One region of the Bacillus cereus group sp. Bce041 genome, then DNA from elsewhere that is predicted to be linked to it. Evidence: riboswitches for the same ligand, from Rfam matches in the RefSeq annotation. Region 1 holds a riboswitch; the other holds the start of a gene.

Region 1 (7,475 bases):
CACTTCATCGATCTGATTAGTATAGGGGAATATCAATCTATGTTTGATTTCTTTTATACTAAGGAGGATGAGGTACATGGAACTAACACTTATTTGTGTTGGAGAAGAAAGTAAGGTAAATAGTTTAAGAGATTTAGTATCATTTCAACATGAGTTAATTATTTTTACAGCAAATGAAGAGATAGCGGCTGAAGTTAGGAATTGTGGGTTTGATTGGACTTATAGCTGCAGTAAGGAGCAGGACTTTACTAGTATTTGTGAGTGTATTAAGAAGGTGATTTTACTAGGGGATGAGCTTCCAATCGTTAGTTTTTTCACAGAACACATTCGCTTTTCTTTTCAAGCACCTATTACTGTTGTTACAAGGAATAAACGATATCCAGCGAGGCTCTATGAAACAATTGGAGCTAAGTTTGTCGTGTTTACAAATTGTGATAATATTTCTTTTTTATTTTTTGAATAGGGCGGGGGAAGAAATGATGAAGGTACTATTACTTGGAGATATAGCAAATCGTTGGGCAGTATCGGTAGAGCGAGTTCAAGAATTGGTTCAGATCGATCCCCTTTTTCCAGGGCCGTATATTATATTACCATCAAAAGATGCTTTGTATTTAGAGGTAGATATTACCGAGTATGAGCAGCTACATGCAGAATTGACACAAGTTTATATTCGCGGGAGAAATTTACGTGCATTTTTACGAGGAGAATAAAGGTTGAATAAAAAAGAGCGAATGCTGAGTGCAACAAGCTATGCACTTCATGTCATTCGCTCTTTTATTTCATATTTAAAAGGTCATTTTTAAGAAAAGAGAAGAGAAATAAAGAAAATAGATGAAATAATAGTAATAATCTTCAATGTAAGCGTTTAAATAAATGTAAATATTATTATTTTCAGTAATTTACTCCTTTACAAGTGAAATATAGAGGAGTATATTTACTCTCATAAATCATTCATAAAATTTCCAAAAAAACCTAAAATCGCTGAGTTCCAGAAATGGAGCGGGGGAACCAATTTTGTGCATCGTCACTTGGGGTGAATCTTTCAGTTTTGAAAGTAGGGCTACTCTTTAGGCCCGAATCCGACAGCTAACCTCGTAAGCGTTTAGAGAGGAGGTTTACTTTTTGTTGTTCATTTTTTGAACACTGAGTAGAGCTCAGTGTTCTTTTTTAATATTTAAATGGTAAATTTTAACAAAAATCAAAGCGAGGGATAGCTATGTTAGATGTTGTAATGGTCGGGATTTTTATTTTATTAGTTGCATCAATGGCAAGTCTTGCAAGTTGGTCAGATAAAGTTGTGAAAGAAGGAAAGCAATCATGATGATTGTCTTATCGGTTATTGTCGCAGCAATTACAGTGTATTTAGTGTATGCATTATTAAATCCAGAGAAGTTTTAATTAGGGGGAATCATTCATTATGATTTGGGTTGCAGTCATTATTACAATGCTCTTGTTTATTTTAGTAGCAAAGCCAACGGGGGTTTATTTAGAAAAAGCTTTTCAAGGTAGCAAAACGCTAGATAAAGTATTTGGGCCTTTTGAAAAACTTATTTTTAAAATTACGGGTGTAAAAGAATACAATCAAACGTGGAAACAGTACGCATTATCATTAGTTTTACTCAACGGATTTATGATTGTTGTTGTATATTTCATTTTCAGATTACAAGGTGTGCTGCCGCTAAATCCAGCGCATATTGAAGGGATGGAGCCTACGCTCGCTTTTAATACAGCGATTAGTTTTATGGCTGATACAAATTTACAGCATTATAGCGGTGAAAATGGTTTATCCTATTTATCACAATTAATCGGGATTACATTTTTAATGTTTGCGGCACCAGCAACGACATTAGCGCTCGTTATGGCTTTTATAAGAGGACTTGCTGGAAAAGAACTTGGTAACTTTTTCGTTGATTTTACGAGAGCGTTAACGAGAGTGTTTCTTCCTATTGCATTTATTGCGGCACTAGTTTTTGTCGCACTTGGCGTACCGCAAACGTTAGATGGGGCGGTTACAGCACAAACGATTGATGGGGCAAAGCAAAGTATATTACGTGGACCTGTTGCATCATTCGTTTCCATAAAGGAACTTGGAAATAACGGCGGTGGATTTTTCGGAGCGAACTCTACGCATCCTTTTGAAAATCCAGGACAAATGAGTAATATTTTGCAAATGATGCTTATGATGTTATTACCAACAGCACTTCCATTTACGTACGGACGAATGGTAGGAAATAAAAAACAAGGTCGCATCCTTTTCGTATCACTTTTTATGGTGTTTTTACTAGGATTTATAACGATTACGACATCTGAACTAAATGGGAATCCGGCATTAAATGGAATGGGTATCGAACATGTACAAGGAAGTACAGAAGGGAAAGAAGTACGATTTGGAACAGTATTTTCTTCACTATACGCAACGGTAACGACAGCTGCTGAAACAGGCGCTGTTAATACGATGCATGATACGTTAACACCAATTGGCGGTTTAGTTCCGCTTGTAAATATGATGTTAAATACTGTGTATGGCGGCGTTGGAGCAGGTTTTGTAAACATTATTATGTATGCAATTATCGCGGTGTTTATATCTGGGTTAATGGTTGGACGGACACCAGAGTTTTTAGGTAAAAAGATTGAAGGTAAGGAAATGAAATTAATCGCGGTCACGATTTTATTTCATCCATTGCTCATTTTAGGATTTTCGGCATTAGCTCTTTCAACAAATTTAGGGACGGATGCTATTTCTCATTCCGGTTTCCACGGTTTGACGCAAGTGGTATATGAATATACATCGTCAGCTGCGAATAACGGATCTGGATTTGAAGGATTAGGAGATAATACACCGTTTTGGAATATTACGACTGGTTTAGTTATGTTTTTAGGACGTTACTTCAGTTTAATTACGATGCTAGCTGTGGCAGCTTCATTGAAAGAAAAAACGGTAGTGCCAGAAACAGTCGGAACGTTCCGTACAGATAATAGTTTATTTGGTGGCATCTTCATCGGAACAATTGTAATTGTCGGTGCATTAACATTCTTCCCAATGTTAGTACTCGGTCCAATTGCAGAATTTCTTACATTGAAGTAATGGAGGGTAAATGATGAGACCGGTAGTAGTAAAAGAAAAACAATTAAATGAGTCCCAAATACATGCTGTAGAAGATGAAGTTAGACAAGCGAAAACGATGGATCGTGATATCGTAACACATGCGATGAAGCAATCCGTTGCGAAATTGAATCCGAAGGTCATGATAAAGAATCCGATTATGTTCGTTGTGGAAATTGGATTTATCATTACGTTCATTTTATCTTTTCTTCCAAGCAGTTCTAGTAGTATACCAGGATGGTTTAATATAACAGTTTCTCTCATTCTATTATTTACAGTTTTATTTGCGAATTTTGCAGAAGCATTAGCAGAAGGTCGTGGTAAAGCGCAAGCCGATTCTTTAAAGCAGTCGAAGAAAGATGTGTTTGCAAATGTAGTAAAAGAAAATGGAGACATTGTCCAAGTTTCAGCAACTGATCTTAGAAAAGGTGACGTTGTTATCGTAAAACAAGGAGAAATGATTCCAAGTGATGGCGAAGTAATCAAAGGATTAGCATCTGTAGATGAATCTGCAATTACAGGTGAATCAGCTCCTGTTATAAAAGAAGCAGGCGGTGATTTTTGTTCCGTAACAGGTGGAACGATGGTCGTAAGTGATGAAATTACAATTGTCATTACGAGTAATCCTGGTGAATCATTTATCGATAAAATGATTTCTTTAGTAGAAGGAGCTGCTCGTCAAAAAACGCCGAATGAGATTGCTTTAAATACAGTATTAACGAGCTTAACTCTTATTTTCTTGATCGTCGTTGTGACGTTGCCGATTTTTACAAATTATTTAGGCTTTCAAATTGATACTGCTGTACTTGTAGCGTTGTTAGTATGTTTAATTCCAACGACAATTGGTGGTTTGCTATCAGCGATTGGTATTGCTGGGATGGACCGGGTAACAAAATTTAACGTGTTAGCGATGTCAGGGAAAGCAGTAGAAGCTGCTGGCGATATTAATACAATTATTTTAGATAAAACAGGTACAATTACTTTTGGGAACCGAATGGCTCATACATTATTACCTGTAGGAAATGAAACGATTGAGCAAGTTGGAAAGTGGGCCGCTATTAGTTCTGTTTTAGATGAAACACCAGAAGGTCGATCTGTTATCGAGTATGTGCAGGGAAAATCTATATCATATAATAGAGAACTTGCAGAACAAGGTGAGTTTGTTCCGTTTAAAGCAGAAACGAGAATGAGTGGTGTTGATTTACAAGACGGAACGAAAGTGAGAAAAGGTGCTGTAGGTGCCGTTATTGAATGGGTTGAGTCACAAGGCGGAACAATTCCGAAAGATGTAAATCAAAAAGCAGACTTAATTTCAAAAGAGGGCGGAACACCACTTGTAGTTGCAGTAGATAATCGTATTTATGGCTTAATTTATTTAAAGGATACAGTAAAACCGGGTATGCGTGATCGTTTTGAACAGTTGCGCCAAATGGGGATTAAAACGGTTATGTGTACAGGTGATAATCCGTTAACAGCAGCAACGATTGCAAAAGAAGCTGGAGTAGATGAATTCGTTGCCGAGTGTAAACCGGAAGATAAAATTGCTGTTATTAAAGCAGAGCAAGATAAAGGGAAACTTGTAGCGATGACAGGTGATGGTACAAATGATGCTCCAGCATTAGCACAGGCGGACGTTGGATTAGCGATGAACAGTGGTACGACAGCAGCGAAAGAAGCGGCGAACATGATTGATCTAGACTCAAATCCAACGAAAATTATTGAGGTTGTAGGAATCGGTAAGCAATTGTTAATGACGCGAGGTGCTTTAACGACGTTTAGTATTGCGAATGATATAGCGAAATATTTTGCAATCATTCCAGCAATGTTTACACTTGCGATTCCGCAAATGGAAGCATTAAACATTATGAAACTAACATCACCACTGTCAGCAATTTTATCAGCATTAATATTTAACGCTGTTATTATTCCATTACTCATTCCGTTAGCGATGAAAGGTATTGCATATAAACCGATGAGTTCTAATGCATTGCTTAGCCGAAACTTACTTATTTATGGGCTTGGCGGAGTTATCGTTCCGTTCATTGGAATTAAGGTAATTGATATGATTGTCGGCTTGTTTATATAAGGAAGAGGGGAAAAAGATGGAGAAGAAACAAAGTATACTATCACCAATTATCCGTATTACTTTTACATTTCTAGTGTTGTGTGGACTTGTATACCCACTTATTGTTACTGGTATTGCACAAGCAGTAATGAAGGATAACGCGGATGGAAGTCTAATATATAATGATAAAAATGAAGTGATTGGTTCTAAATTAATTGGTCAAAACTTCACGGATCCACGTTATTTTCAAGGGCGTGTTTCTAGTATTGAATATAAGGCTGAAGCATCTGGTTCAAATAACTATGCACCATCTAATCCAGATTTAGCAAAGCGAGTAGAGAAAAGTATTGCGGACTGGAAGGAAAAAAATCCAGCTGTTCCGGTTACAGAAATACCAATAGATTTAGTGACAAATTCAGGTTCAGGGCTTGATCCTGATATTAGTCCAAAGGCGGCCTCGGTGCAGGTGGATCGCATCTCGAAATTAACGAATATTCCGAAAGAAAAACTTAATCAATTGATTAAAGATCAAACAGAAGGTGCTGCGCTTGGTTTATTTGGAGAGACCCGCGTAAACGTCTTAAAGTTAAATTTGGCATTACAGAAATTAATGAAATAGTAACAGTGCTACCTCAATCTAATGGATTGAGGTAGCGTTGTTTCGAATGAAAGGTAGTGTTTATTTTGTATGCAGATGATTATGAACCGAAGTTTCAAAGGCGAACGCCAGAGGAATATTTAGAATATATTCGTCAGCAAAATCGCGGAAAGTTAAAGCTATATGTAGGAGCAGCTCCAGGCGTAGGAAAAAGTTATAAAATGCTCTTTGATGCAAGGGAAATGAAAAAAGATGGAATTGATATTGTAATTGGTTTAATTGAAACGCATGGAAGAAAAGAGACGGAAGAAGCAATTGCTGATTTAGAAAAATTTCCTTTGAAAGAAATACAGTATAAAGGAAAGGTATTTTATGAGCTTGATGTGGAAGGAATAAAAAAACGCGCGCCGCAAGTAGTTGTAGTGGATGAACTTGCGCATAGTAATGTTCCTGGTTCTAAACATAAGAAACGTTATATGGATGTGCAGGAATTGTTAGAGGCTGGTATATCGGTATTATCAGCTTTTAATATTCAACATTTAGAAAGTGTTCATGATATTGTAGCTCAAATTACGAATGTAAAAGTAAGAGAACGAATTCCAGATTTTATTTTACAAAAAGCAAATGAAATTCAGCTCGTTGATGCAACGCCCGAGGTATTAAGGAAGAGACTAATAGACGGAAAGATATATAAAGAAGAAAAAATTCAGCAAAGCTTACAAAACTTCTTTACACTTAATAACTTAGGAGCACTTAGGGAATTATCACTTCGAGAAGTTGCGGATGATATGGACGAGAAAATTAGCCAAACAGTAATAGAACCGATTGGCGTAAAAGAAAAAATTCTCGTTTGTGTACAATACAGTTCAACAGCGGAGAAATTAATACGACGGGGATGGCGCATGGCTGATCGGTTAAATGCTGAATTGTACGTATTAAACGTTGAGAGGGAAAATATAGATTCTATTTCAGCTGGAAAAAAGCAGACGATTGAAGAGTGGAAGGCGCTCACGAATCAATTTGATGCGAGTTTTGTATTAGAAGAAGCAAAGGGAAGAAAGCCAGCGGATGTTATTATTGAAGTCGCGAAAAGATTGCAAGTAACACAAATTTTACTTGGGCAATCAGCGAGAACGCGGTGGGAAGAAATTCGAAAAGGTTCTATTGTAAATGAAATTATGAGACAAACAAAGTATATTGATATTCATATTGTTGCGGATCAAAGAGGGTAAAATAGAGCCGACATTTTTGGGGCTCTATTTTAATTTTTGTACAGCATGAAGGCTTAGCATTTTCATTGTATATAAGATTACAAGTAAAAACATAATTGCGCCTAGGAAGAAAATCCAAAAGTAATTTTGGTTAAATAAAAGAAATCCACCTATAAGTGGCCCTGTGCCCATACCAAGATAGCGGATGAAGTTGTACATACCGATAGCTGTTGCGCGTTCTTGTACGAATTCTTCTGTTAATAAAGTGGTGTGAGTTGGCATAGAAAGTCCCATACTAAAACCGTACAAAGATGTAACGATAATGATAAATGGGATATTGATGTTATATGTGAAAGAGAATAAAACGACACATATAATATTGAAGAAACTCGTAATAAATAAAGCTTGCTTTGTTGTGAGGCGTTTTTGCAAAAATTTGTAGCAAAAACTTCCTAGCATGATAGAAAGAGACATTGGTACAAACATAAGACCAATTTT
Region 2 (7,475 bases), 960 kb from region 1:
TTTCTTTTGTTCGTCAGTTGTTCCGACCACACGGCGTTGTGTTAATGCAGAATGCAAGTATATTGCATGCGGCATAACTGTCGCACCTAAAATCCCTGCTGCAAGTAATATACTGTCTACACCTTGGAATTTTGGAATAAATAGTCCTGAAAGAAGGGGACTTAATTCTGGTTTTGCATAAAAAACTTGAATCCCAAAAGCAATTACTACAATGAAAATCATTCCTGTAATAATAGCTTCTAGTGGACGAAATCCTCTACGTTGAAATTCAAGGATAATAAATGATCCGGCTGCTGTAATTAAAGCGGCAGGTAGCATCGGGATTCCAAATAGTAAGTAAAGCCCCAATGCAGCTCCAATAAATTCCGCTAAATCTGTAGCCATAATAACTAGTTCACCTTGTATCCATAAACCGATAGACACAGGCTTTGGAAAGTTTTCACGAGCTATTTCGGGTAAATTGTTTCCTGTAGCAATTCCTAATTTAGCTGATAAAGTTTGGATTAATACAGCCATTAAGTTAGAGGCGAGTATAACCCATAATAGTAAATATCCATATTGTGAACCAGCTGCGATATTTGTAGCAAAGTTGCCAGGATCAATATAAGCAACGGACGCTATAAAAGCGGGTCCTAAAAATGGTAACAGTCTTTTCCAGCCTTTTGTTTCTCCACTTAAAGCTAAGTGAGCTGATTGTACGGTTGTACTTTCAGAAGGGAGATGTTCATCTTTTGTTATATCTTTATTCATAGTAGTTTTCCCCTTTAAAATGTTAACTTGATGAAATTATTGTATTTATTCTTACTCATTATTTCAATACATTTAGATATGTTATATGATAATTTCATTTGAACACGAAAGTTTCCTTAATGCAAATTATATGCCTTTATGCAATGGATGGTGTGATAACGTAAAATAAATTGGGAGTTTATGGTGTGATGACGTGGGGAAACATAATAAATTAAAGGGTCAATTTTGAAATTTATGTGAACATAAAGCCGATAATCCAGCATATTAATTGATGGAATTGCATTTGTATGATATATAATATATTGGGATTACAACATAACCATAGTGTTTTGATGTGTAATCTTGTTTTTTATTTTTGTTAACTGATAGAAAATAGTATAAAGAAAAGAAAATGGGATTCATTTTCTTATTATATATGTTTTGATATGAACGTTAACTTATACATGATTTTAAAAATTAGATAGGTGGTAGAAATACATTGGCAACTACAAAACCATACAGAGTATTACTATATTACATGTACACAACAATTGAAAACCCAGAAGAATTCGCGGCAGAGCATTTAGAATTTTGTAATTCACTTGAATTAAAAGGAAGAATTCTTGTAGCGAAAGAAGGTATTAACGGAACTTGTTCTGGAACTGTAGAACAAACAGAGAAATACATGGAAGCAATGAACAATGATCCACGTTTTGACGGTATCGTATTTAAAATAGATGAAGCTGATGGTCATGCATTCAAGAAAATGCACGTGCGTCCTCGTCCAGAGTTAGTTACACTTCGTCTAGAAGATGACATTAACCCACACGAAATAACTGGGAAGTATTTAGAGCCAAAAGATTTTTATGAAGCAATGAAACAAGAAGATACAGTTATCATTGATGCACGAAATGATTATGAGTTTGATTTAGGTCACTTCAAAGGTGCGATTAAACCTGATATCGAATCATTCCGTGAATTACCAGATTGGATTCGTGAAAATAAAGAAGTACTTGAAGGTAAAAAGATTTTAACTTATTGTACAGGCGGAATTCGTTGTGAGAAGTTTTCTGGTTGGTTAGTTCGTGAAGGCTATGAAGATGTAAGTCAGCTTCACGGCGGAATTGTAACGTACGGAAAAGACCCAGAGGTACAAGGTGAGCTTTGGGATGGACAATGTTACGTGTTCGATGAGCGTATTGCTGTACCAGTAAACCAAAAAGAACATGTTATCGTTGGTAAAGACCACTTTACAGGTGAACCTTGTGAGCGCTATGTAAACTGTTCAAATCCAGAATGTAATAAGAAAATTTTATGTTCTGAAGAAAACGAAGCGAAATATTTACGTGCATGTTCTCATGAATGTCGTGTAAGTCCACGTAACCGCTACGTAATACAACATGAATTAACGGAAGAGCAAGTAGCTGCTGCATTAGAGCAAATCGAAGCAGGGAAGTAAACTGAATTCGTATAATAAAAGGGGTACTCCAAGTTTTATTTTGGAGCACCCTTTTTTTATTATCCGGTCCTGTCATTTGTCGGTAAGTCGATATATTAAAAAAATCGCTGATATATTTCGAGTTGCGCCGATATAATCGGAAAATCGCTCATAAAAATTTCACTTAATGCAGCGCGCCAAGAATTTGAAAATAACCTTTTTTAATTTTTATCTTCTTTCTCTTTAACGGCAGAAAGTACAGTTTGTTTTACCCAAGCTTTTCTTCGTTTATGCTGTAGACCCCATTGGTATAAACTTTGGGCTCCTAAAATAAGTGAAATGACAATGCCGCTAATCGCAATTAATAGAGCGAAAAATTCAAGAGGTGACGATATTTTGTTTGAATCGGTGTTTCTGAAAAGGTCAATCATAGTAAACCCTAACATTTGGCCCACTACAGAGTAGAGCGTTAAAATTAATAATAAGAGGCTATCTTTTTTAGAGGCGACATTTTCTTGATATTTAAACAAACTATCAAGATTTTGTTTCGCGTTCGAGTATAGAACCTCAATATTAAAAAGTTTTCTTAAACGAAAGAAAATATCTTCACTTTGTGATTGGGATACTAATTCTAAAGAAAAATAATTAGCAGTGAACGAATTGATCGAATAAATTAATTTCTCTATTTCATTAGTATCTTGTTCAATGTTTAGCTCAGCATAGGCGTTAGCCATTTTTAATAAAACAATTTTATGGAATAGGTTTAATAATAAAGCGTAATAAAATTCTCCGTACATTTGACTAGCAAGTTTAGCGATTTTACGTTCTCCTTCATTTGTTACACATGTAAAAATATGTTCTTCCATTATGAAATAACGATTTGGAGTCCATCTCTGGTAAGCGTGTTTTTTTAAATAGTCATGAATGTAAGGAAGGTTATTTGCGCTCACATATGGCTTACCATCACTTGTTAATCCGGAAAGACTAGAAGTACGATAAACATCCACTTCATTAAGCTCCATACCTTCTTTTAGTGACAATAAAGTTTGGACGTACATTCTTTGGTCTTCGAAGAAAGGGAAGGTTTGAAAGTATGAACTTCTTAATCTCTTCTTTTCAAAGAAATCAGTTACACCATGAAATAAATAACCAAAAATGAATTTTTCAACTTGGGAATACTTTTTTCCGTTACATTCAATACAAATAGTCTCATTTGTATCATTTTTAGTTTCAAGTACACGGAAGCGAGCAGCGAATTCGATTGCTTCAGATAAAGTCATGTTTGGAGCAGTGTTTACTTCTGTTCGAATTGTTAAGAAGCCAAGTTCATAAGGACAAAGTGTGACATCAATAGAGTGTATCTTGAATGGAATTGAAATAAGGTTTGTTGTTAAATGTCCAGTTAAGTTAAGGTCCTTTGAATAACGTTGCAAGCCCTTTTGATGCTCTGAGTGAGGAAAGAGAATTTTATTTGTAAATGAAAGATAGTATGCTTCCATATTTTGATGTGAAACTTTAAACTCCCCATAATATGTATTTTCATCATCGAGATGATCGAGCCGAAAAGGACGAAAATCGTTTTTTTGTAAGAAAGGGAACATCTCTTGTTCATATCCAGCTTTAAACGAAAACGGGAATATAAATTGAAATATAGCTGTTGCTACACCTTTTTCCTCAATTGATTGTATTGCCTCCATCTACATTGTGTCCTTTCCATATATGCTATAGAAACAACATGCCCAAATTTATTTGAAAATAACCACTCTTTTATACTCAATTGAGAGTGAAAATTCAGCTTATTTAGCAGGGAACATGTATAATGTTATGTATACTAAAAGTTATAAAATTGTATTTTGAAAAGGGGGATGCTGTATGCGGATTTTAGTATTAGGCGCTGGTGGAGTCGGAGGATTTTTTGGTGGCAGATTAGTCGAGAAGGGAGAAGATGTCACGTTTCTTGTTCGTAGTAAACGGAAAAAACAATTAGAGGAAAGAGGACTTGTAATCCGAAGTGTTAACGGGGATTTTTCCTTCCGACCGAAATTAATAACGAAAGAAGAGCGAACTTCTCCATTTGATGTTATTTTATTTTCAACAAAAGCGTATCACTTAAACGAGGCAATTCAAGATTTGAAGCCGTTTGTTGGCGAAAATACTGTAATCATTCCATTGTTAAATGGTATCGCTCATTTATCGCTATTACAAAAAGAATTCGGCGAAGAAAAAGTAATTGGCGGTTTATGCTTTATCGAGACGACGTTAAACGATCAAGGAGAAATTGTACAAACCAGCGCTGCCAACAGACTTGTGTTTGGAGAAATTAAGTCTCAAAATTCAGAGAGAGTAAAGCATATTTCTAAAGCATTTTCAGGTACGAAATCTAGTTTTGTTTTAAGTGAAAATATTACGCAAGATATGTGGCATAAATATTTATTTATTACTGTAATGTCAGGTGTGACAACGTTAATGCGTGCACCAATTGGACCAATCCGTGAAAGTGAAGGCGGCCGTGATTTTATCCGTAATGTGTTTGAGGAATCTGTACAAATCATGAGAGTATTAGGAGCTCCAGTAAAGGCTAATATTGCCCAGGAACATATGAAAACGATTGATAAAATTTCGTATGATATGAAGTCATCAATGCAACGTGATATGGAAAAGGGTTCGTTTATTGAAGGGAAGCACTTGCAAGGATATTTACTGGATGTAGCAGAGAAATTTTCTATAGCGGCACCATTATTAGAATCTATATATCAAAATTTAAAGGTGTATGAAGAGATGACCTTTAACAAATCTGTAATAGAATTAGATGTATGAAAAAATAAAAAAGATAGCAATATATAAGTGTATTGCTATCTTTTTTATTTTTTTGTATGACAAATTATTTATTTCTTTTCGTTCTATCTGTCAAATTTATTTCCTGTTCACGTTTACCATATAACTGATTAATTTCATTTGCTACTGCATCTAAATATGAATCGGAAAAAATAGGCTTCTTTTCTTTAGACATATGGGTCTCCTTTGCGGATTTTTAATATTCATTATGTATATTTCTCAGCGGATTATGCGCAATCATTTTAATTTTTTTCTTATTAAAAATTTTTGTTTACTTTTTGAAAATAAAGGAGTATTATAATCCACAGTTTCAATTTTCTAAATCGCTGAAACCGCATGGTACGGGGGACCCGTTTTTACGGATTAGTACATAATCCGATGGGGTGAATCCTTGAAAAAGGTAGGGCTACTCATAGGCCCGAATCCGACAGCTAACCTCGTAAGCGTTATATTGAGAAGGAAGGTGGAGCTTGTGCGACAAAAAAAATAATGTCTACAAGTCTATTTCGCTATGGCTTGTAGACATTTTTTGTTTTCTGAAGAAATCGTTTACTGGCTGTAACAAGCAGAAAAGTTCGTACAAAATTATTGGAGAGTGGACAGCATTGGTTTCATCTATTAAAAGATTTTTAATTGGAAGACCGTTAAAATCAACAGAGCTTGGAGAACAAAAGCTTAATAAAACGAAAGCTTTAGCTATTTTATCTTCTGACGCATTGTCATCAGTTGCTTACGGTCCAGAACAAATTTTAATTGCTTTAGCAGGTGTGGGAGCGATCGCTTATTGGTATTCCATTCCGATCGCTGTTGGGGTATTAGTATTATTGACAGCCCTTATTTTATCTTATCGTCAAATTATTTTTGCTTATCCGCATGGCGGGGGAGCGTATGTTGTATCAAAAGAAAATTTAGGGATGAATCCAGGCTTAATTGCTGGAGGATCTTTATTAGTCGACTATATTTTAACTGTTGCGGTAAGTGTATCTGCGGGTACAGATGCGCTAACATCTGCTTTTCCTAGTTTACATGCACATAATGTAATCATTGCGATTATATTTGTTATATTTATTACGATCTTAAATTTAAGAGGAGTAACGGAATCAGCTTCTGTTTTAGCATATCCTGTTTATTTATTTGTTTTAGCCCTATTTATATTAATTGGTGTAGGCATATATAATATTTTGACTGGTCACGTTTCACCAACTTTACACACGCCGATCGGAACGCCGGTTGCGGGTATTAGTTTGTTTTTACTGTTAAGAGCATTTGCATCAGGTAGTTCTGCTTTAACAGGTGTTGAAGCAATTTCAAACGCAATTCCGAACTTTAAAGATCCTGCGCCAAACAATGCTGCAAAAACATTGCTTGCAATGGGTGCATTACTTGCTGTGTTATTTTCAGGAATTGTATTTTTAGCTTATTATTACGGAGTGACGCCGAGTAAAGAAGTAACAGTTGTTTCTCAAATTGCTGAACAAACATTTGGACGTAATTTCATGTACTATTTCATACAAGGTACAACAGCTTTAATATTAATTCTCGCAGCTAATACAGGCTATTCTGCATTTCCTTTATTAGCGGTTAACCTCGCAAAAGATAAATTCATACCGAGAATGTTTACGATTAGAGGAGACCGTCTAGGTTACTCAAACGGTATTATAATACTTGGAGTTGCTTCGATTATTTTAATTGTAGCTTTCCAAGGACAAACAGAACATTTAATTCCGTTATATGCAGTAGGGGTATTTATTCCATTTACACTTTCTCAAACAGGGATGGTATTAAAGTGGCTTCGCGAAAAACCTGAAGGATGGGTTTTAAAATTAACGGTTAATTTAATTGGTGCAGTTATTAGTTTTATCGTAATGAGCATGTTCTTTTTAACTAAATTTGCACAAGTTTGGTCGATTCTTATTTTCTTACCTGCTATTATCTTCTTGTTTCATCGAATTAAGAAGCATTATGATGCAGTGGGTGATCAATTAAGTTTAAAAACTTGTGAACCTCTTATTCCAATTGAGGGGAATGTAATTGTCGTTCCTGTAGCAGGTATGACGCATGTAGTAGAAAATTCATTGAACTATGCGAAATCTCTTTCTGCAGATCAAGTTATCGCTGTATATGTTGCTTTTGACAGAGAAGAGGAAAAGAAATTTGAAGAGAAATGGAAGGTGTGGCAACCTGAAGTAAGGCTTGTTACATTACATTCTCATTATAGAAGTATTATTCAGCCGTTAACGAAGTTCATTGATACAGTGCAATATAAGGCAAGTGAATCGAATTACCGCGTTACGGTCGTTATACCACAGTTCATTCCGAAAAAAGGTTGGCATAACATTCTTCATAATCAATCCAGTTTACTCATACGTGCGTATTTACTTTATAAAAGAAATGTTGTTATTACGACAGTTCCATATCATTTGAAAAAATAAGAAGATTTTTTAAGGATAGTTTCGTGAAAATGAAGCTATCC

What was found. Region 1 has a riboswitch for cyclic di-AMP ahead of ACUN13_RS11495 (SipW-dependent-type signal peptide-containing protein). Riboswitches for the same ligand answer to the same signal wherever they lie in the genome.
Region 2: another riboswitch for cyclic di-AMP. It lies ahead of ACUN13_RS06415 (APC family permease); the one in region 1 lies ahead of ACUN13_RS11495 (SipW-dependent-type signal peptide-containing protein).

Annotation. Positions count from the first base shown of each region.
Region 1 covers NZ_JBQXON010000002.1:1,055,170-1,062,644, reverse strand. The annotation lists gene ACUN13_RS11505 (hypothetical protein) at 77-463, shown strand; gene ACUN13_RS11500 (hypothetical protein) at 477-710, shown strand; cyclic di-AMP (ydaO/yuaA leader) riboswitch at 970-1,115, shown strand; gene ACUN13_RS11495 (SipW-dependent-type signal peptide-containing protein) at 1,217-1,321, shown strand; gene kdpF (K(+)-transporting ATPase subunit F) at 1,318-1,398, shown strand; gene kdpA (potassium-transporting ATPase subunit KdpA) at 1,418-3,085, shown strand; gene kdpB (potassium-transporting ATPase subunit KdpB) at 3,099-5,189, shown strand; gene kdpC (K(+)-transporting ATPase subunit C) at 5,206-5,787, shown strand; gene kdpDN (KdpD-like non-kinase potassium sensor) at 5,844-6,998, shown strand; gene ACUN13_RS11465 (MFS transporter) at 7,023-7,475, opposite strand, start outside.
Region 2 covers NZ_JBQXON010000002.1:93,041-100,515, reverse strand. The annotation lists gene ACUN13_RS06440 (Nramp family divalent metal transporter) at 1-750, opposite strand, end outside; gene trhO (oxygen-dependent tRNA uridine(34) hydroxylase TrhO) at 1,229-2,188, shown strand; gene ACUN13_RS06430 (hypothetical protein) at 2,389-3,864, opposite strand; gene panE (2-dehydropantoate 2-reductase) at 4,040-4,984, shown strand; gene ACUN13_RS06420 (hypothetical protein) at 5,049-5,177, opposite strand; cyclic di-AMP (ydaO/yuaA leader) riboswitch at 5,317-5,463, shown strand; gene ACUN13_RS06415 (APC family permease) at 5,608-7,434, shown strand.